DNA from 3 places in the Mangrovibacillus sp. Mu-81 genome. Region 3 is predicted to be linked to each of the others. Evidence: riboswitches for the same ligand, from Rfam matches in the RefSeq annotation. Region 3 holds a riboswitch; each other region holds the start of a gene.
What was found. A riboswitch is a leader RNA that binds a small molecule or an ion and turns the genes downstream of it on or off. The one in region 3 is predicted to bind cyclic di-GMP.
Positions count from the first base shown of each region.

Region 1: linked by a shared signal. The riboswitch ahead of V6B33_RS19310 (EAL domain-containing protein) and the one ahead of V6B33_RS04800 (hypothetical protein) in region 3 are both predicted to bind cyclic di-GMP.
Region 2: linked by a shared signal. The riboswitch ahead of V6B33_RS06375 (anti-repressor SinI family protein) and the one ahead of V6B33_RS04800 (hypothetical protein) in region 3 are both predicted to bind cyclic di-GMP.

Region 1 covers NZ_JBAJHU010000013.1:50,794-58,456, reverse strand. The annotation lists gene V6B33_RS19335 (YqcI/YcgG family protein) at 1-526, shown strand, start outside; gene liaG (LiaG family protein) at 575-1,438, opposite strand; gene V6B33_RS19325 (CAP domain-containing protein) at 1,640-2,419, opposite strand; gene V6B33_RS19320 (DmpA family aminopeptidase) at 2,697-3,746, shown strand; gene V6B33_RS19315 (DNA-3-methyladenine glycosylase) at 3,821-4,405, shown strand; cyclic di-GMP riboswitch class II at 4,514-4,596, shown strand; gene V6B33_RS19310 (EAL domain-containing protein) at 4,674-5,387, shown strand; gene V6B33_RS19305 (ABC transporter permease subunit) at 5,589-7,547, shown strand; gene V6B33_RS19300 (helix-hairpin-helix domain-containing protein) at 7,563-7,663, shown strand, end outside.
Region 2 covers NZ_JBAJHU010000002.1:569,735-577,397, forward strand. The annotation lists gene V6B33_RS06350 (DEAD/DEAH box helicase) at 1-2,553, shown strand, start outside; gene V6B33_RS06355 (hypothetical protein) at 3,113-3,286, opposite strand; gene V6B33_RS06360 (single-stranded DNA-binding protein) at 3,306-3,680, opposite strand; gene V6B33_RS06365 (YwpF-like family protein) at 4,039-4,479, shown strand; gene V6B33_RS06370 (helix-turn-helix domain-containing protein) at 4,572-4,892, shown strand; gene V6B33_RS06375 (anti-repressor SinI family protein) at 4,926-5,069, opposite strand; cyclic di-GMP riboswitch class I at 5,095-5,227, opposite strand; gene V6B33_RS06380 (TasA family protein) at 5,619-6,278, opposite strand; gene V6B33_RS06385 (helix-turn-helix domain-containing protein) at 6,550-6,858, shown strand; gene V6B33_RS06390 (class D sortase) at 6,855-7,442, shown strand; gene V6B33_RS06395 (hypothetical protein) at 7,475-7,663, opposite strand, start outside.
Region 3 covers NZ_JBAJHU010000002.1:214,639-222,301, forward strand. The annotation lists gene V6B33_RS04775 (trans-sulfuration enzyme family protein) at 1-678, opposite strand, end outside; gene V6B33_RS04780 (DUF302 domain-containing protein) at 1,094-1,474, opposite strand; gene V6B33_RS04785 (peroxiredoxin family protein) at 1,597-2,178, opposite strand; gene V6B33_RS04790 (hypothetical protein) at 2,171-2,800, opposite strand; cyclic di-GMP riboswitch class I at 3,024-3,117, shown strand; gene V6B33_RS04795 (hypothetical protein) at 3,090-3,458, shown strand; gene V6B33_RS04800 (hypothetical protein) at 3,522-3,794, opposite strand; cyclic di-GMP riboswitch class I at 3,936-4,027, opposite strand; gene V6B33_RS04805 (murein hydrolase activator EnvC family protein) at 4,319-5,650, opposite strand; gene ftsX (permease-like cell division protein FtsX) at 5,691-6,575, opposite strand; gene ftsE (cell division ATP-binding protein FtsE) at 6,565-7,251, opposite strand.

The DNA.
Region 1 (7,663 bases), on a different contig from region 3:
TCAGGAGTTCAACGGATTATTTGATATTCCGGAAGGGCAGCGCCTCATTCGGCATGGATTCTTTCTATTTGTAGAACCTGAGAAAGAAGAAAAGGATATTCCATATTATCGCAACTATTTCTGGAATATCCTTCAGTACCTTCATGAGAGGGATGACAAGCCTTGGCCAGCGGATTATCCTGAGGATCCCGACCATCATTTATGGGCATTTTCGTTCGCTGAAGAACCATATTTTGTTTTCGGAAACACTCCTGCCTATAAGCAGCGTAAAACAAGGGACCTCGGAAACAGCCTCGTACTGGGATTTCAGCCGAGAAGAATATTTGAAGGACTCGAAGGCACGTCTAAAGGCGGCATCATGTCCCGTGAAAAAGTAAGGGAACGGGTGGAGAAATGGGATGGTCTTTCGAAACACCCGAATATCAGCCATTATGGCGATCCTGAACACCGCGAATGGAAGCAGTACTTCATCGGTGATGATGTCGAACCGATTAAAGGGAAATGTCCATTTCATCATAAAGGGTAATATGAAAAAAGTGACAAACCTCAATACAAAAGGTTTGTCACTTTTTCATTAGTATATATCCACACTCCCGCTTGATACAGAAGCTTTCACTTGATATTCCCCTGAACCTGCCTTTCCGCTGAGGTCCCCATCGTCTTCTTTCCTATCTGTTAATGAAAAGTTGGTTGAGACGTCCCCGCTGCTCACACGTCCATCCAGTGTGAAGCCTGCATCATCCGGGAGGTCGAGATTGACTTCACCCGAGCTGACATCAAGGTCGATGTCTCCTGCCATCTTCTGCATCATGACAGATAGATCTCCTGAAGAAACGTCTCCGCTAAGCGGACCTTCGTAGTTTGAAATTTCCACATCTCCCGAACTGAGTTCGACTTTCCCGTCTTTTGTCTTCACATGATTAAGGGTGAAATCTCCTGAAGAACCATGATGACGGAATACATTTGTATCGAAGTGAGCAAGCTCCAAATCACCAGAACCCATCTTAACCGTCAGTTCATCCAATTGCATGGGTTTCGATTGAGAGCCGCCGTTAAATACAGCTTCTCCCGATCCGAGCTCAATTGTCATATTACGGTCGTACTTTTTTGGAAGATAAACGGTGACATCGGATTTGCGATTGAAGGCAATCCATTGATACCACTTATGTTTCACTACAACTTCGATTGTATCTCCTTTTTCTTTCAAAGTAAGTTTTCCTTTACCGTCAATTTCAACTTTTACTTCATTATCATCAGTCGGAATGATTTCCGTCTCGCCGCTTTCGAGAAACAGTTCAATTCGATCGATCTCATTTGTAACCTTGACGGAATCTCCTGATGTATTTTCTTTCGCGAACAGTGAAGTTTGATCATTTAAAATGATGTAGAGTGCACCTAAAGCCAACAATGCAATAATCACGGCAAAAATATTCTTCATCCCAATCCCTCGCTTTGGTTTGTATTTCCAAATCATAAGTTTATTGTAATGGATGCCGTCTTTCACAACAATGACGCCACAGAATTAATTTCTACTCGGTCTTAAGACGTACAGGACGGTGAGTAATGGACCTTAATTTGAAAAAAGTAAGTAGAAGCAAAAAGAAGGACCGATTGCAATCAGCCCTTCTTTTTGCTTCTATTATTTTGATATGAACATTTGGGTCCAGTAAATACCCTGGCTGTTGTCTTTAGCGATTCCAACTCCGATATGTGTTAGTTGGCCGTTTAGAATGTTTTTGCGGTGACCTGGGCTGTTCATCCAGGCATTTACAACTGATTGTGGAGATTCTTGCCCGACAGCTATGTTTTCTGCAGCAGAAGAATAATCAACTCCGAAGTTTTGCATCATCTCAAATGGAGAGCCGTAAGTCGGTGAGGTATGGGAAAAATAATCCTTATCTTTCATATCCTCTGATTTCATTTCAGCAACATTTGATAATTCACCGTCTGTCTTAAGTGCACCCAATCCATTCTTTTTGCGTTCCTGGTTGGTTAAATCAACGACTTGTTTCACAAAACCGCTTGCATCTGGGGTTTGAGCTTTTTTCTGGGGCTGTTTTGCCGGGGGCTCAGGCTGTCCATTATTTGGCTGTTGAGCTTTCTTTTCCCCGTTCTGATTGAAATCTTCTCCAGGATCTAAATGTGTGAACTCACGTAATTCTCCATTGGGATCAATCGGCGCCATGAACCGGTGAAGGGCATTCTGGTTGCCGTCATTTACATTAGCACCGCCCATATCCGCCGCTCTGCCGCGATCTGAATTTCCGTTGGGATAATCTGCGTTGCCGTAGCTTACAGGGTCATAGTTGACGTCTCGCGTCCCTGTAAGGTTCTCATTGCCGTCATTATTGTTACATGCTGTTAAAAGCATCAAAGGGACCATCGCACATATGCTTATCAATCTAAGATGTTTTTTCAAATTGCTTTCCTCCATATGATTTATTATCACGGGCTGAATGGCTATGGATTGCTGCCACAGTTATTAATATTTGCACCTTCCAAGTGCGATATTCTGAGAAATATGTGGGAGTGCAAGTGCCAGGCTATGGAACGATGTGGTTAATTTATGTGTTAAAAAATGGTGCCTGGCTCAAAGGCTGGATCGAGCCAGGCACCGAATAATAAAGAGAAAAAGGTAATACCCCATTTAAAACCGAATAATAAAAGGAGTAGATTATAAAGGAGTGTCCAGTTTCATGGAGAGAAAAAGACTGCGTGACCTTGGAGTGAAGATCGGTTCTTATCCTGCGGGGCCAGCTAATAGCATTACCGATATAGAAGGTGTCAAAGTGGGGCATCAAACACTTTATCAGGATAGAGATGGGAAAGCTGTACGCACGGGTGTGACAGCTATTTTGCCTCATGAAGGTAATGTCTTCAGAGAAAAAGTCTTCGCAGCCACCCATATCATCAACGGATTCGGCAAGACGGCGGGAACCATTCAAATCGAGGAATTGGGTGTGCTTGAAAGTCCGGTCATGCTTACAAATACCCTTTCTGTCGGAGATGTCATGAGGGGAACGATTCAATATATGATGGAGGAAAACCCGGAGATCGGCGACACGGCAGGAACGGTCAATGTATTCGTGGGGGAATGCAATGACGGGTATCTGAATGACATCAGGGGACTTCATGTAGCCCCGAATGATGCCGTGAAAGCCATTCTGCATGCTCACTCAGAATTCATTGAAGAGGGGTGCGTCGGTGCCGGGACCGGGATGCTCTGTTTAGGATACAAGGGTGGTATCGGTACTAGTTCCAGGAAACACAAATTTAATGATGAGCATTACTCAGTCGGTGCCCTTGTAGTGACGAATTTCGGACGTCGGTCTGACCTGCGCTTCCCTGTTGAGAAGGAAGAAGAACGGGAAATCCCGGATGGATCGATCATGATTATTTTGGCCACGGATGCCCCTATGAACGAAAGGCAGCTCAAGAGGCTGGCGAAACGGGCGTCATTCGGTCTTTCCAGAACCGGCTCTTATGCAGCGCACGGAAGCGGTGATATCGTCCTTGCTTTTTCTACTGCCCACAAGATTCCACATCAACCTTCTGAAGAAAATACGATGACATACTCGTTCATTAAAGAAGATGGGGAGATGATCTCCACGCTATTCGAAATGGCAGTCGATTGTGTCGAGGAAGCAATATGGAATGCCCTGGCGAAGGCAGAAACGACGTCAGGAAGAAGTGGCAGGAGAGTGGAAGCCATTCCGTTGGAGGTGCTGACCGGGTTAAAGACATAATGGAAAAAATATTGTTTTCTCCTGAAAGCATTGTGGAAGTATAAGGATAGGATACAAGGAAAGGATGTGAAACGATGAACTATACACCATTGCCTCTTTCTTTCTACAATCAGCCGACGTTAGAACTCTCCCAGTCACTTTTAGGCTGTGTGCTGGTAAAAGAAACAGAGGAAGGGACCGCTTCAGGCTACATTGTTGAAACAGAAGCTTATCTCGGACCTGAAGACAGGGCAGCCCACAGCTTCGGTAACCGTCGTACGAAACGGACGGAAATCATGTTTCATGAAGCCGGCCGTGTTTATACGTATGTCATGCATACCCACTGCCTCGTCAATGTCGTAGCTGCAGCGCCCGGGGTGCCGAATGCAATTCTGATACGTGCCGTTGAACCGTTGGAGGGACTTGGTTTAATGGAGCAGCGAAGGAAAGGGCAGCCGATGAAAAATTGGACGAGCGGCCCGGGTAAACTGACGAAAGCCTTAGGAATCACCATGGAGGACTATGGAAGTTTTTATACAGAACCTCCGCTTATCATCGCAGAGGGATATACTCCAGATGAGATTGCTTGCGGCAAGAGAATCGGCATTGATAATACGGGAGAAGCTAGGGATTATCCGTACCGTTTCTGGGTCAAGGGCAGCCCGTATATCTCCAGGTGAGACTGTGTATTTTAAATTTTCTAAAAAATAAAGAAAAAACACACCAAATGGACTAGTTTTATGGTATATTTTACTTAATGCAACCTAATTCTACATAACATGATAAATTTCGCATTGGGAGCTGTGAACCTGACATGATAGATGGGCGCTTACATTCAGGGGAGCTAGTAGCGCAACCGACCACATACGGACGTATCCTCGTTCTTTCATGTGGTCTTTTTTCTTATACCGTTCCAAAAACCTACCATAAAGAGAGTACAGGGGTTATATGAATATATTTTCGATTTTCCAAGATGACTTTATCTATCATGATTACCAGCCTTTATACACAATTGAACAGACTCAATCGCTTTACGGATATGAAGCGCTGCTTCGGAATACGCATAAGATGAATCCCGAAAAGCTTTTTCAGTCTGCAATAAAGGCAAATATATTATATAAACTGGATACCCTCTCCATTTCCAAAGCAATCGAGGGATTCTTCCATAATCGAAATCAGATTGGGAAGCTGTTCGTGAATGTGTATGTCACAACGATCTTACATCCCAGTTTTCACAAGTATTTTGATTATCTTATGGACGCATTTCCCACTCTGCGGGGGAGGCTTGTTCTTGAGCTGAATGAGTCCACCCCGGACGAGCTCTGGCAGAACCCATTATTAGCGAAAACATTGAAAAGCCTAAGGCACTATGACGTTTTATACGCGATTGATGACTTCGGTCAAGGTACAGCATCCATCAAAAAATCCATAGAATTTGAACCTGATATTATCAAGCTCGATCGGTACTTTGCGAAAAACCTGGCTGAAAGTGAAAGGAAGCAGCGGTTCCTCTCTTTCTTTAATCAATTTTATGGAAACGATACCCTGATCATATTGGAAGGCATTGAACAGGAGGAAGATATGCTGGTGGCCAAAGAGCTGGGAATCACTCTTGGACAGGGGTACTACTTGGGAAGGCCCAGTAAGCAGCTTCTTGCTTAACGATGGAGAAGACCGGATTTTCAGTTATAGATGGACTGAAAACCCGGTCTCCTTTTTACTGAAAAAGCTGAATGATTGGATAGCGGCAAACATTTGTAAGGAATTGTTATAATTGAAATAAAATTGAAATAATTCAAAAAATGGATTAGACTGTAGAAAAAAGAAAAAAGGGGAATGAAGATGAAGTATATGAGGTTTCCGATGAAATTGGTTTTCTATTACATTCTCGGTCTTCTCGGAATCATGGCGATAAGCGTAGCTCCTCAAGCTGTCAGGGAGAGAGGGCTGTATAACTTTATCGGGTACTTCGAGGAAATCATCCGATTCATCTATGCATTTATGGATATAGACAGCTGGAGTTATTCTTATAAAGGATATACTGTACATTTCATGGAGATGCTCTGGGAGCCGTATCTGTATTCCTTGCAGGTATTAGGCGGTGCCTTGGCAATAGGACTTCTATTGGCATTTGTGTTAACCGTCATCACAGTATTTCTCCCCCGCTGGCTGTCATCGTCACTTAAGAAGCTCCTGAACATGCTGGAAACAGTTCCTGATCTGTTGTTTGCTTTCTTGCTCCAGTTGCTTATCGTATATATCTTTCAGAAATTCGGGTTTGAGCTGATGCAATTTACAGAATTGGGAGAGGAAAAAATCTATTTGGCCCCCATGATTACACTCTCGGTCATTCCCATGATTTCATTCTTTCGTATCCTATTATTGATTACAGAGGAAGAACTGATCAAACCGCATATTGAATTTGCACAGAGTAAAGGGATGTCCAAAGGGAGAATCTTGTTCTCCCATGTTCTGAAAAACATATCACCGAGCTTTTTCTACCACGGAAAAATCATTATCTGGGGAATGCTATCAAGTTTGTTTGTGATTGAAACAATCTTCAATATGAGAGGAATTACATATTACATTGTCCAGGATTTCAGACCGATGGTGATTGCCATTTCCCTTATGCTTATTTTCACCCCGTTCTTTGTTCTATATCAAGGGGTCTACCTTTGGGTAAATGGTGGAAGCATGGAAGATGAAACGAAGTATAAGAAAGATAAGAAGAAATGGACTGAATGGAAGATCTGGGGGTGGCTCGGTACGCTAAGAAGGTTGTGGTGGCAGCATATGCACAACCCTAAGTTTGCTGTAGGCTGCAGTGCGCTTATCATTATGATTCTATATAGTTTTGGTCATTCAATATTAAAAGAAAAGCCGATCAAATTCATTCAATTTATGCAAAACGAAGAGGGAAGGATCATTTCTGCTCCTCCTCATAAGCCGTTTGGTGAAATGATCCTTGGTTCGGATATTTATGGATACAGCATTCTGGATCAGTTGATTGTCGGTGCAAAGTATACATTAGTATTTGCACTGGTTGTCGCTTTATTACGGGTGGTCGGAGGATTTTATTTAGGGGTTGTCTATCACTTTTACTTGAAAGAAAACAAGAAGAATTGGCTCAATCGGATGGTCGACTCCATTCATTTCCTCCCTTTAAGCCTGATTGCTTACTTATTGCTGAGACCTGTTTTATGGGGATTGCCAGTGCTCGGATGGGATAATTCAATGTTTGAGCGTCTTATGTATGAAGCCATCATACTCACTATCCTCGTCTTGCCATTAACGACCGTATTAATCGGGAATGAACTGAAACTGATAGGAAGGAAAGATTTTGTGCTGTCGGCGAAATTGCTTGGAGGCAGTAACAAGCACTTACTCTGGACGCATCTCTTCCCTCATCTTGCACCGAGATTATTCATTATATTCGGCAATCAATTCATTCAGACCCTTCTTATACTGGTGCATATGGGATTATTCCATCTGTTCCTGGGCGGAACCATCATCACCGGGGGCGACATGCCTGACCCGCCAAAATCGGGGACATTCGAATGGGCGGGATTGATCAGTTCTGCCAGGTATTCACTGATGACCGGAAAATATTGGATTGCGGTTGCTCCGCTTGTTGCGTTTATGCTCGCCATCATCGCCATGCAGCTCATCGTACAGGGTGTGAAGGAGATCCAGCAGCAGAAAGTCGGGGTACTGGTTGACAATACCCCTATCCAAACAAAGCACAAGCTGGTGAAAAAGAAAACATACCAGCCTGTATTGGAGGATTTCCAGTTTACTCAGCAGCATAATCTTAAAGGATAGAAGGGGGAAATGGATATGAGTGGTACAAGACCGAAGCTGCCCTTGACAGACGAAGAGAGAAAATCATTGCGCCGGGAAAAGATTAAACTGAGCGACCTTTATGAGCTTACTCCTGA
Region 2 (7,663 bases), 360 kb from region 3:
GCATGCAACGCGATTGCCCCAGTCATTTATGAAGCGATCGAAGCCGGACGCTGGCTGCCGCGCTTTCAGGAATGGCAGGAATCAGGTCTCCAATTCCATATACCCGATGAAGTCTGGAAGAATTTCAACGAAGAATTTTGGCAGCAGGACCTTCCTGACGGCCCTTCCCTCAGCACTTTAACACAGCAGTGGTTTGAAGGGTCGCTGAATGAAGCGATGGCTGCAGGCGGCTCTGAAGCGATGAAGAGAATTCAGAAGCTGAAGGAAAGTACGCTGACTTCCGAAGAGCTTCATGCGTATTTTGACGAGAAACGCTGGAGTGAGTGGATCAGCGGTGAAGAGGATGAGGAATTGCCGTTTTCGGTCGGACTCAGGATTTCGGAACCGCTTGATGAGGATGAAACATGGCAGCTCGAAACGATTCTGCGCGACCGGAAAAAGGAAAAGCGTGTGATTTCGCTGGCGGAGGATACGGTTCCGACATCTTGGAAACGATACCTCCCCCAGGTTCGGGAAGAGCAGGAACGCTGGCTGAAGATGATGCCGATTTTGCGTAATCAAGACGGATCATTAACCGATTCCCTCAGTGAGCAGGATGCATGGGATTTCTTATCGGTCCTCAGTGTAAAGCTGATCGACCTTGATATCGAAATTCTCCTACCATCCTGGTGGGAAGCGATGAAGGATGCCCAGGTATTGGTGAAGGCGAAGTTGAAAAATACCGACACCAGTTACCGGCCATCTTTTGTAGGATTGAACGCCATGCTTGATTTCGACTGGCGCCTGTCCATGAACGGGGTCAATTTATCAGAAGAAGATTTTAATAAACTGGTAGACGATCAGCGGAGGCTGGTAAAGATCCGCGGCCAATGGATGAAGCTGGACCCGGCGATGATCCGCCGCATTCAGCAGATGATGACGAAAGCAAAGCAGGAAGGCATCTCCATTCAGGATATGCTCGAGCAAGAACTGGTACCGAGAGATGAAGAAGATGACGCGGTTGAGCCTGATGACGAGTATGATCCATATACATATGCCCGTATTCAGCTGGAGCTGAATCGTTCTCTGAAGAAACTTGTCAGTCAGTTGACGAATGTCTCTTCGATTCCGCTGGTTGAAACTCCTGAAGACTTCCACGGTGAACTTCGTCCTTATCAGCAGCTGGGGATGAGTTGGATGTTATTTCTGCGGAAATTCGGCTTTGGAGCGTGTCTTGCCGATGATATGGGACTTGGAAAAACGGTTCAGCTCATCACGTATTTGCTTCACGTGAAAACGACCGAAAAACCGGAGACTCCGGCTTTGATCATTGCGCCTACCTCAGTTCTCGGGAACTGGCAGCGTGAGCTCAAGAAATTCGCACCGGATTTAAAGGTTCATCTTCATTACGGTCCTTCTCGTGCAAAAGAAGAGAAGTTTTCTGAACGGACAGCCGATATGGACATCGTCCTCACTTCTTACGGCTTGTCACATATTGATTTTGAAGAGCTGTCATTAGTGGATTGGAGCTCCATCTCACTGGATGAAGCCCAGAACATCAAGAATGCGAACACGAAACAGTCACGTGCCATCCGCAAGCTGACCGGGAAACACCATATTGCACTCACCGGTACACCGATGGAAAACCGGCTGTCAGAACTGTGGTCCATCTTTGACTTCCTGAACCATGGCTATCTCGGCGGCTTCACACAATACCAGAAGAATTATATTGCACCGATTGAAAAGGACGAATCACAGGAAAAAGTCCGAGAGCTTCAGGCTAAAATCAAACCGTTCCTGCTCCGCAGGACGAAGAAGGACCCTGAAGTCGAGCTCAACCTTCCTGAAAAAATCGAGCAGAAAGAATACTGCAGTCTGACTGCTGAACAGGCAGCCCTGTATGAGCAGCTTGTTCAGGAAACACTAAGCAAGATCGAGACATTGAGCGGGTTCGAACGCAAGGGATTGATTCTGCAGATGCTGAATCAATTGAAGCAGCTCTGCAACCACCCGGCTCTTTATCTGAAAGAACCGGATCCGAAAATGATCCTGACGCGCTCCGAAAAAATGCAGAAGTTGAAAGACATTGTGGAAACAGCACTTGAATCCGGAGAGGCTGTACTGATCTTCACCCAGTATATTTCTATGGGGGAAATGATCCAGGAGGTCATCAAAGAGGAATTCGCCGTCGATGTCCCCTTCCTGAATGGAAGCATGGCCAAAGGCAAGCGCGATGAACTGGTGGAGCGGTTCCAAAACGGGGATTTCCCTGTATTCCTGCTTTCCTTGAAGGCCGGCGGAACGGGATTGAACCTGACTGCCGCCAACCACGTCATCCACTACGACCGCTGGTGGAACCCGGCCGTCGAAAACCAGGCCACCGACCGGGCATACCGGATCGGCCAGCAGCGGTTTGTTCATGTTCATAAAATGGTGGCATCAGGAACACTTGAGGAAAAAATCGACGCGATGCTCGAAAAGAAACAGGCATTGAATGACGAGATCATCAGAAGCGACCAGTGGGTTACCGAGTTGTCCGATCAGGATCTGCAGTCGTTGTTGGTGCTGGAATAGAATAGCTAGGCAGGACCTCACCCGTTTAGGGAGGGGTTTTTTGCCGTTGGCGGCGGCAGAATTGGTCGCTTAGAAGATAGGTATCAATGGGACTTTCTAACGGATCTGAGGAGCGGGGACAGTTTAGAATAATTCTCAGGGGATCATATATTTCTGAAATGGATCGTATATTTGTCGAATGGATTATTTAATTGGAAAATGGATCGTAAATCCCTGGGAACGGCTCATAAATTTTAAAAATGGATCATATCTCAACGTTAGTCCTTGTTTTGACTCTGCACAACCATTGATAAACCACTCCACATATCCAATTCCAACAAAAAAACAGCCGGTTCCACAGGAAACCGACCCTACACGAAGACATATTGGGGAATTGCATTGCTACTTCACTACTTACTTACGATATTCTATGTCTAACGAGGCATGTTAGAGGGATGACGCGGTGACATGATGACAATTGGACTTGAGACAAATACGAATAGGTTGGACAGAAATTATATTTGTAATTGGATATGCGTTCTGAAGAGTTCTAAGGTGGAGCTATTATGCGAAGGATTCCTTAAGATGTGGTTTGCAGGACGGCTTTCGGATAATCATAGCCTTGTTCAAGTGCCGTGACCCGTTGTGACAGGTAGAAATTCTCGACGTTTGCCCTTGCTACTTTTTTGATCAGTTCTTCATTCAATTTTTCCAATCGGTCGATTCGCTGTTCCAGCGTTTGCAGGGTTGCCACGTGTTCCCCTCCTTTCCTTTTAGAATGGCAGCTCGACTGGTTCTTTTTCCGGGGCCGGATCTTTTTCAGACTGCGGCTTCGGATCAAGGAATCTGATCAATTCGGCGACGACTTCGGTGACATAGATTCGCTTGCCTTGATCATTTTCATAATTGCGGGTCTGAATCCGGCCCGTAATCCCGACGACCGAGCCTTTGCGGCAATATTTCTCGGTATTATCGGCAGCCTTGTTCCATAGCTTGCACAGGACGAAATCCGCATCCACTTGACCTTGCTGGTTTTTGAACTGGCGGTTCACGGCAACTGTCACATTGAGGACCGACCTTCCTTCCGCCGTTTTCCTCGCTTCAGGATCCTTGGTGAGTCTGCCCACCAGGGTTACTTGATTGATCACCTTCATTCAACACTCCTTTCTCTTTGGAATGTTTTCATCTTACACTCCCTCTTTCAAGCTTGTAAAATTGTAGATTTATCGAATCCGAAGCCTGATCACCCTTCAATTCGACAAATTGCCCTAGGGAGATTTCCCATTTTTAAACCCAAAAAAGGCCAAATATCAGAAATTGGACTTTTTTAACACAATTACATATTAGGGATTCCATTCCCTCTGTGATATAATTTTTTTAACTAGGCTTTTTACGATTTTTTTACCCGTAATCAGCAAGTGCACACGGACCTGCAACACGAACGAAGAGCTACAATCTTTTTGGGTACTGCCTTTCACTATAACCTTTTATGGGAGATGTTCGTTCATGAAAACCTTTAAAGTGATTTCACTCCAGGTAGTGGATAAAGAGGAACTCCATGATTTCGACATTGAGGACGGTCTGATCATCAATAAAGAGGATGGAAACAGCACTTGGCTTGTGGAAACGTATATGTCCCAGAAGCACCTCGAGTTTTTCCAAAAGGTCCAGCAGCAGAAGGATGATTTGGAAATCCAGGTCGTTATCTCGAACAAAGCCAATGACCCTGCCGCGTTCTTGACATCCATCCGCGGCATCAAAAAGATAAATGACCAGATGAGTATTTTATTTGAAGGAAAATTAAAGAAGCAGCGTAACGAATATGCAGAACTTCTATTGGACGACTTGGTTCAAAAGGGATATTCCGGTGATGAACTGGTGAAAGAATTCCGAGAAAAGATGGTGTCTAAGCCTCGCATACCGGCTACCTCAAAACCGAGTGTCTAATTTTGCGACAATATGTAAACTTCTTATAGAGCAGATGTTGACGGTTTGATATAATAAGATTATCGAAACGATTTTATAGGCAGGTGTCCACTATGATCGGAGCACGAGTGAAACGATATAGGCAGGAAAAAAGAATGTCAATGACAGAGCTGGCAGAAAAAGCCGGGGTTGCCAAGTCATATCTGAGCTCCATTGAACGAAACATCCAGCAAAACCCATCCATACAATTCCTGGAAAAGGTTTCTGCCGCTTTAGGCATTCCGATGGACGCATTATTGCATGATGATTCCGGGGATAATCCAGTCGATCGCGAGTGGATTAAGATCGCTGAAGAAGCGTCGGATTCAGGGATAACAAAGGAACAATTCCGCGAGTTTATCGAATTCAATAAATGGAAACTAGGTAATAAATAAAGTCTTGCAAGTGGATTGCAAGACTTTTTCTATTTATACGATTTTGTATCCAGTCGCTTCCATTTTTTTATGGCTTTGCAGATACTCTCTAATTTCTTTTTTTGAAATTCCCGCATCCAGTGCTTGTTTGACTAGTTCGATCCATTCTAAATCCAGTTCACGCTTCTCCAATTCCATTCCTCCCAAAATACAAGTATGTATTTCAGGCAATCCAGCCATCCTAGTCGCCTGATGAGTACTTTCTTATGTAAACCACTATCAAACTGCACTCATTTTCTTACCTTAGATCTGTGACTTTGCGTCCCTACCTTTCAATAGGTTTGCCTTTGTCTGACTAGCCCCTTTGAACTAAACTCATTATACTAATAAAAAACGGCTCAAACTGTTGTTTTTTGTCTTTTCTAATAATTAATTTTAAACATTTTTCCAACATGATTAGATGTTTATTGACAAAAGTTTAGGGAATTTCTTGTTATTGGTTGGATAATAGAAAAAAATGGAAGGTCTTATGTCGAAACATTACGAAAGCTTTTCATTTTTTTGATTGCGATATGCTTCCAATTTCTTCTTTAATGGAAGGACTTTATCATTAATATTCTGGAAAGTGTTGGAGTCGTAAAAAGAATGCTCCGTCAAATCATATCCACAGGATGGACAACTCCATTTTCCGCTTTCCGAACTGCTGAATGATGCTCTTGTACAGCGGGTGCATATTTTTTTATACATTTATGCCTCTTTCCTTTCTTTGAGTGGAAATTGTGGTAGTTTAATTTTCTTTGATGCAAATTTTCTACCTGTAACCATGTATAAGCTGAACCCGCTGATAAATAGAACCATTCCCATCAATAAAAACTTATAATAATCCGTCCCTGTATCAGGCAGGATACCCCCACCATTATCAACTGGAGTTACTGCACCATTCGAGCCTTCCACAAGGAAATTGAACTGAAATTCGGTTGAGAGACCCTGAAATTCATTCCCCAGTTCATATGGAATTTCGATTGAAATTTGCAGTGTTTCTGATGAGCTGCTTTCTAAAGCCCGGAGATCCAGCTTTTTAAAATCCTTTACCTTCCCCTCTGCCAGGATTGCTTTTCCATCACTGATTTCCAGAATTAATTCATTATAAAATTTCTCTGATCCCTTTAAAAATGTGTTAGAAAATAGATAACGAAAATCCTGTTTCCCTTTATTTGATATGGTGATTTCCCTGGATATTTTATCTCCCGGTTTAACATTCGTAAGATGGAACAAAACCGGAGATGGACTAATCGATATATCTACTTCCTTTTGTTCTTTGCTATTCTCTTCTGCTTGATAAGTATCAGGAGAAAACATAAACATTGAAATGATAAGAATGCAAAAGATTTTATTATATTTCTTCATTTAACGATCTCCTTTAGTTAGAATTTCAGCTTATCTCCTGTCTTATGTCTTATGTTCGTTTTAAAGAACTGTTAACTTCAGTATATTAGACTCGATATTTTTTTAAAAGTGGGAAATTTCTTTAAATAACAGGCAAACTCATGCATTTTCGTTCTTTATATCGAAAAAACTCTGCATTACTCACGTTTACGTTTTTTATAAAATACTATTTGTTCTATATAATGAAATTACCAATACTGTGAAGGGACTGAGTTATTTGGTAGGTGAAGTATTGAAACATTATCGCGATGAAAGGGGGATGACCATCAATGAACTGTCTAATCTTGCAGGAATCTCCAAGTCTTATATAAGTTCCATAGAAAGAGGATTGCAAAAAAACCCAAGCATCCAGGTCCTTCAGAAACTGGCAGATACGTTGAATATCTCACTCAGTCAATTACTTGAATGTAAATCAGAAGGATTTACGATTGATGAAGAATGGCTCCAGTTAGTTAATAAAGCGATTGAACAGGGACTGACTAAACAAGAGTTTCTCGAATACATTCATTTCATCCAATTTAAAAGGGAGCAGCGCATGTGAAGATCAATTTTATTAAGTTCTTGAGTATTGTCTTACTGGTCGGCGGCGGGTCCTTACTTGGATATTCCGGATATCATTTGACAGATCAAAAGGTACAAGAAAAGAAAGCATTGCAAGACGCACAAAATATTGTGAAAGCTTCCGGAAACGAGGAAGAAACATCAGAAAGTATTTCCTATTCCTTTTCGCAAGGTGATGTAGTGGGAATCCTCAATATACCCAAACTAAATAAAGAACTGCCGATTATTGAAGGGACGGACGGAGCAGAATTGGAAAAAGGGGTTGGTCACTATTCAGATACCAAACTGCCCGGTCAAAAAGACCGCATTTTTTTAGCCGGACACAGAGATACTGTATTTAAACGCATGGGGGAAATTGAAAGAGGGGATATACTTGAGGTTCAATTAAAATCCGGTTTTCATCAGTATGAAGTGTTTGAAACATTTATTGTAGAAGAAACCGATCTATCTGTCCTGAAGACCACGGCCCCTGATGAAATTTTGACACTTTCCACTTGCTACCCCTTTGAATACCTCTCAAGCACCGAAGAACGATACATAATCAACGCCCGCAAAATGAATTAAGCGTAGAAGCAATAAGCCTCTACGCTAATTTCTTACTGGTCCTTATTATCCTCATCCTTCATATCGAGGTCATCTTCCACTGCATCTTCTTCAGGCGTGTTCTGATCTTGTCCTGCGTCTTTGTCATTTTGCTGGTTCTGATCTTGTTCCGGATTCATGTTGTCATTTTCATCCTGATTATCTTCAGGCATTTCTTCTTCAACTGGTGCATCATCCTCCGG
Region 3 (7,663 bases):
TGCTTTTTTTACGAGGTCTTCTTTCCCGGTCACGACGCCTGCCGTGATGTCGCTGTGTCCACCGATATATTTGGTGGCACTGTGAGCAACGAGATCGACTCCTTCAAGATAAGGCTGTCGCAAGTATGGAGTAGCGAATGTGTTATCGATGATCGTTTTGAGCTGATGTTTTTCGGCAAGCTCCACCAACTGTGGGATGTCTTCCACCCTCATGAATGGATTGGTGACTGTTTCGCTGTAAAGCAGTTTAGTATGAGGTGTGATGGCGTGTTCAATTTCTTCACGGTTGGTGAAGTCGACGAAAGTTGTCGTGATTCCGAACCCCTTCAACTCTTCCTTCAGCATATGGAAGGTGCCTCCATACAGGTCCTCAGCTGCTACGATGTGGTCGCCGGATTTCACAACCGCAAGTACAGCAGCCAGAATCGCCGACAAGCCTGAAGATGTCGCAACCCCGGCAGACGCGCCTTCAAGTGCAGCTACCATCTGACCTAGTTCGTCCGTGTTCGGATTCCCCGTCCGCGTGTAGAGGTAAGGTGATTTTCCTTCATAGAAACCTTCAAGCTCTTCCAGTGATTGAAATGAAAAAGCGGAAGTCTGGTAGATCGGGGTCGTCTTGCTGCGGATATCCCCGGTTCCTTTTAACTGGCTATGTACGACTTTTGTTGTGAACTTCATGATTGTCATCCTTCCTCTTAGATCAATTGGCTTTAGAAGAGTGTATCATATTCAGAAGATTGTGAGGAAGAGAAATGTTTCGGTTGTCGGATTATTTTTTTGGAGGATGTGGTTGTAGGCTTGGAGATTTTTCGACAAGTTGCGCAATTATCTGGAATCCGGCGCAATAAATTCATATGCGGCTCAAATATTGTGGAAGGGGAGCAATTATCTAGTAACCAGAGCAATTATTGAAAAAGTGGCACAATTATCCTGTAAAGCAGCGCAATTCTTAATCTCAGCCGTACAATTTCACTGTTTAATTTCATGCCGAATACTTATTTATCCTAATCTTACAGAGAAAAATGATAGAATCATGTCAATTTCAAAACAAAAAACCTGCCGCAATTTCCACAGCAGGTTCCTCGCCCATCATCTACACTCGTTCCAAACAACCGATCAAGCGATTTTCAATATTGAGCGCGAGCGTTTTCAGTTCATCATGATCGACGAGCTCGATCAGTTTGCTTGGTTTGGCCATGCCCACTTTCGTCTTGCCGTTTTCTGTGTAGACGGTCACCTTACACGGCAGGAAGTAGCTAACCAGCATGCTCTGTTCGAGGACTTTTTTCGCTTCATGGGGATTGCACACTTCCAGAACGAGCACTTCTTCATCGAATTCCAGGCCTTTGTCTTTAAGTTTCCCGGCAAGATCCAGATTCCATAGAACACCAAAGCTTTCTTCTTTCAGAGCAGCCTCCACCTTCTCCGCTGCTTCCTTTACATTCATCGAAACTTCCTTTGTGTAATGAAACATCCAGTACTCCTCCTTCATTTTCTCTCACATCATAGTGTCTTCAACAATAATATTCCCATACTATTAATATACCTCGTGGAGTATCATTTAAACGTCAAGGGTGAGGGTCGGGCTTTCACGCCTCAGTCCATTCCTTCGACCATTTCATCCATCATGTCTTCGTTCATGGGACCGACGATTTTATGCCTGATTTGACCATTAGTGTCGATCATGTAGGTGGTCGGAATCGTGAAGGCGCGGTATTCTTCGCCGATTTCACCGTCTTCGTCCAGCGGGATTGGGAAGGTCAGTTCGTAGCCGTCAACGAATTCTTGGACGGCGTCTTTTCCTTCGTCCATGCTTGTCAGGTTCACCGCCAGGATTTCGACATTTTCTTTGTCTGCATTTTTTTCGTAGTATTTTTGCATATGCGGCATTTCCGCTTTACAAGGCGGGCACCATGTCGCCCAGAAGTTCAGGATCACTTTTTGACCTTCGTAATCGGAAAGCTTCACTTTTTCACCTGCCAGCGTCGTGAGTTCAAAGTCCGGTGCACTGTCGCCTTTTGCCAGACCTCTCCCGGCATTCGACAGGTCCATTGACTCCTCTGCAAGCTGTGCCGCTTCTTCCCTTTCTTTTTTTTCCTGCTGATCCTGGAAGACGTTCACTAGGAAGATTCCGATCAGGAGAGCCACGACGGCCAATGCGAAATTACGTTTATTCACTGGTGTTTCCTCCCTGTACTATGATATTGCGCCCGCGGAGTAAAAATAGCAGGACGATGGCTAAAATGATGTACGTCAGTAGTGTCATATCTATTTGGAATCCTCCGAAGGAATTCATCAGAAATTGGATCATTGTAAAAATTGTGAGAAGCTGGATCGACCATACGTTTTTTCCTTCAGTGCCCAATTTTTTCAGCAAAAAGAGAAGCAGGACACTGTTAAAAATCAGTTGTAAGCTACCTGCAATGTAAGCCCCGTGCAGAAGATCGAACACACCTTCATAGACAAGGGCGGTCATGATCCAAGCAGTCAATACATGATATGGATTTTCTTTTTTAATCAAAGTATATACCAAGGCCGCCACGATTCCCATCCAATACCCTGCGGCTCCGCCATGAAAATAGAGAATTGTGATCGGATGCTTGATCACGGTGCCAAAGTCAACGACGATGACACTCAATTTCCAGGTCAGTATAAAGATGAAAATGGAGTTCGAATACCAGTCGCCTGCTTTCTTATTCCAGAAAAAGAGAAACAAGAACGTGATGAGGAAGGCGGATGTGATTGCTGCCCACGAGCCTGGAAATGTGAAGGCGCCGATGTTATACCATTGGTTGTTCATTGTGATTCCCCCGTTTTATTAACATGGGTTTTCTCTCATTTATAAAACTTCACGATACCCTGTTATGTATTTCAGTATGCCCCTTTTCATTGAACCAATCAAGCACAATGACTCGCACACATAATCAGGCATATAGAACTACTACTTTCTCTTTATTTACGGTTAACAGTATAACGGGACTGGCCGATAATAATGATAAGGTGGATTCTTTTTGACAGGGTTCTGTTGAAAAAGGCAAACTTCCTGAAAGGGGAGGACGCAAAGCTTCGGGTCTAAGGCGGATGGTAGAGTGACGCTAGGATGGCCGGGCCGCCAACAAAAGGATAAAGGGGAAATCGGGATGACATTTGAAGAGCTCCAAACGATTAAACGTCATATAAGCCGTTTGAATGCGTTGCTTGAATTGCGGGGAGATGAACCAAAATATGCAGGAGAATATATCCAGCTTATTCGTTCTTTCTTGCGCATTCAGCCTAAAGAGGCATACTTGCCCATGATGGAAGTGATGACGGTGATCAAATATCAAAAGCCTGCTATCTTTCAATTATTAAAGCACCGCGGTCAACGGGATCAACATTTTGAGTTTCTCACAAACATTACAATGGATATCCGGACAGCTGAAAAGAATCTCGAACAGTGGCTTTCCAAGTCCGCATGACGTTTGATACCCACATGACCACAAAAAAACCGGCTGTCAATATAAGCAGACATCCGGTTTTTGTTATATGATGGCTCTTTTGTCTGAATCAGCTTTCTGTGAACCTCTTAACGCTTCTAAAATAAGGAGCAGATAGAATCCAGTGTTGCCGCCTCTCCGATCGATCAGCTTGATATCGTCCACGATTCGCTTCACTTCTTCATAGCCAATCCTGCTCAATACCATGTCGCTTAATTCCTCTGCCGAATAGGAGTCGTACTTTTTTAAAGAGGAACGATTTCTCCTGCAAAAACTTCTTAACTGCCTTCTGACATCAGATTCATTTGCTTGCTCCATCTTCAAGTCTCCTTTCCTGAATCACTCGTAATCAATGACTTTGAGTCAAATCTAATCCAATAAAACAGCCCGCCAAAAAGAATGGCGGGCTATAAATGAAGCTGACAATTTTCGACAACGTTCATTTAAGTTCCAATCCTTTTCGGTAACCCGGCGGTCATAGTTTTTTCATAAAAAACGTTAGATCCGTGGCTTTGCGTCCTAATCTTTCAATTAGTTTGCCATTATCGAAGGTTGTTATATAGTTCAAATGATATAGTTCGTTTGACTCCACTAATACTATAGTACCAATTACAAATATGAATGAAAAGTGTTTTTTAGCTAAAAATCTTTCTTTTTCGACATTTGTCTTCATTATACATTATTACGTATGTTTTGTAAGGAGCAGGAAGTATTCTTTTATGAATATTCTTGATAGGCATAGAACTTTAACAAATTCATAAGTGACTTCAACTTATTACTCTTTTATCCAAAAAAATCCTGCCATAAACGTATGGCAGGATTTTTATATGACTACTATTCTATTAGAAGTTGATATAACGACGCGGATTTACAGAGTTTGATTTCGATGCATTCCAAGAACCTGCGTGAAGTTCGAAGTGTAAATGCTGACCGAATGAATACCCTGTGTTCCCCATGTATCCGATACGCTGACCCTTGTCTACAGGCGTTCCAGTACCCACTAATGAAGAAGACATATGGGCATAGACTGTAGTGAAGGTTTTACCATTGATTGAGTGTGTGATGTACACAACGTTTCCGTAGCTTGAGCTGTAGTGGCTCTTGATGACATAGCCATCTGCCGCTGCAACGATCGGTACGCTTCCACCTGCCGCAATATCTGTTCCATAGTGATAACGAGATTCACCGTTTAGCACATCCCAACCGTATTCGGTCGTGATTGAACCTGATGCAGGTCTTGTCCAAGTTCCTGAACTTACCGGTGTGGTCACTGCAGCAGATGCTGATGCAGAACCGCCGCTGCTTGAAGCGGATGCTTGTTTTGCAGCCGCCGCCGCAGCTTCAGCCTGTCTCTTCTTCTCAAGTTCACGCTGACGTGCAAGTTCTGCTAAGCGTGCTTGCTCAGCCTGGATTTCTCCGCCGATTTGCTGTTCCATTTTCGCCAATTCACTTGATTCTTTTTCAAGATTCACTTTTTCTTTTTCAAGGGAAGCCTGCTGTTTTTCAAGCTGCTTGAACAATTCAGCTTTTTGAGCTTTTTCACTGTTCAGGTCTTTCTTCAGTGTTTCCAGACTTGCTTTATCATTTTCCAACTGTGCCAGTTTGCTTTCTACTTCTTCTTTCTTTTTCTCTAACTTTTCCTGGTCTCTCTTTTGTTCATCCATGATCTTTTTATCTGCACTGACGATCGTATTGACTGCAGTCATCCGGTTGATGAAATCACCGAAGCTGTCCGCACCAAGAAGCACGTCAAGATAGTTTGCTGAGCCGCCTTTTTCCTGAATCGCACGAGCACGTTCTTTTAAAAGTTCATTACGCTCTTTGATCTTGTCTTCCAGTTCTTTGATTTCCACTTTAAGCTTCTCGATTTCAGCTGTTGTTTGTTCAATTTCTTTTGCTTTTTCTGCTATTTTGCTTTCTGTGTCTCTTATCTTTGCATCAAATTCTGCAATCTTCGCTTTAATATCCTGCTGTTTATTGATGTTGGCATTGATTTCTGATTTTTTCTCATTGATCTCACCGTTGATTTGATCTTTCTTAGAGGATACCTCATCCTGTTTCTTCTTCAGATCGTCTACTGAGGAGTGAGCGCTAGCTGGATTCGCTAACGTTGGCAAACTCCCGATTGTTAATGCTGCTGCGATTGCTATTGACATAAAATACTTCTTGTTCAAGCGGCATGCTCCTTTCAGCTTCTATCAACCTATCAATTTTTTATACTCTTAAGAATTTACGTACAGACATGAAGCTTCCCCAAGCCCCGATCAAGCATCCCATTAATAGGATCAAACCGTTTACCTGATAGATAAATGGGGTAAAGTCCAGCATCTGGATAAAATGGTTTTGAAGTTTTGGTTTTATAAATCCATAAGCATAGTAATAACCAGTTGTAACAAGAGCGATCGGGATAATAGAACCTAAAACACCGAGCCATAGTCCTTCCAGGACGAACGGCCAACGTACAAACCAGTTGGTTGCACCCACGAGTTTCATTATCTCGATTTCCCTTCTTCTAGCGACAATTGTTATCTTAATCGTATTGGAGATAAGGAACATTGCCGTGAACAATAGTCCGATGATCAGGACCAGTCCGACGTTTCGACTCATTTCCAGGATATTGAATAACTTTTCAATCTTCGCTTCACCGTACATTGCTTCGTTGACATGTTCATACTTGTTGATTTGTCCAGCAATTTTTCCGGTATCACGGGGATCTTTCGCTTTTACAATAAATACATCATATAATGGGTTATCCTGCTCAAATAATCTGAAATCGTCACCGAGATCCTTTACAAGGTTCTGGAGTTCTTCTTCTTTGGAAGAATAATCGACGGATTCGACTCCATTTATCTTCTCTATCTTATCTCCAACGGCTTTAGCTTCTTCCTGCTTCGTGCCGATTTCCATCAGTACGCGGATTTCGACATCTTTCTCTATATCGGTTGCAACCTTGTTCATGTTTAGCATCAGAACGATGAAAACACCAACAAGTAATAATGTGACGGTTACTGCACTGACTGATGCGAATGTCATCCAGCCGTTACGGCCGATGCTCTTGAAACTTTCCCTAACGTGACGGGCATACGTCCTAGCCTTCATAACCGTAATCACCTCGCTGTTCGTCCCGGACAATCCGGCCATTCTCGATGGCGATTACCCGATGCTTGATTGTATTTACGATTTCCCGGTTATGTGTAGCCATGATCACTGTGGTGCCGCGGTTTGCGATTTCCTCAAGGATGTTCATGATATCCCAAGATGTTTCGGGATCCAGATTCCCTGTAGGCTCGTCCGCAATCACCAGCTTCGGTGTATTGACGATTGAACGTGCAATCGACACACGCTGCTGCTCCCCGCCTGATAATTCATTCGGAAGCATCCTTGCTTTATGCTTAAGTCCCACCAGTTCCAATACATCCATGACTCTCTTCTTGATCTGCTTCGGATGCTCTTCGATTACTTCGAGTGCAAACGCAACATTTTCATAGATCGTCAGGGAAGGAAGCAGTTTGAAATCCTGGAAGACCACTCCTATATTCCTGCGTAAATGAGGTACTCTGCTAGTCTTTATCTTTGCCAGATTTATACCATTCACGATGATATCACCTTTGGAAGGTTTCACTTCGCGGTACATCATCTTGATGAATGTAGTCTTTCCGGCGCCACTTGGACCCACGACATAAACAAACTCGCCTTGCTTAATGTGGACGTTAAACCCATTTGCAGCCATAACACCATTGTTATACTGCTTATAGACGTCTTTCATTTCTATCATTATTTAATCACCTAATTTGTAGTATGTAGTTCCCCTCTTGGCTGTTTCAACTATGAGTGTGACTAAAATTCTGCCGCCTCTGCCAAATTAGACATAAATTGGTGAAATTGCTCGAATTTCGCTCACGAAAATATTATAACATCACTTCTTACGATGTTAAGGAAAAAAATTATTACAGTTTCATTGCAAAAACTCAGATTTTGAGAAATATTTACCTTTTTTATTGACAAAAATACCTAAAATTCGAGTTTTAACTAGTTATTTTTAACTATTAACAGGTACTAACAACAAGTGCAAAAGGTATATGGGTCTTCACTTTAAAACCTTTACTTGAAGGAGTCCGCTGCTCTCTTTTAAGAAATTGAAACGATTAATTTGTTTGTCATATAGATTTAAAGAAGGGGATGAAATT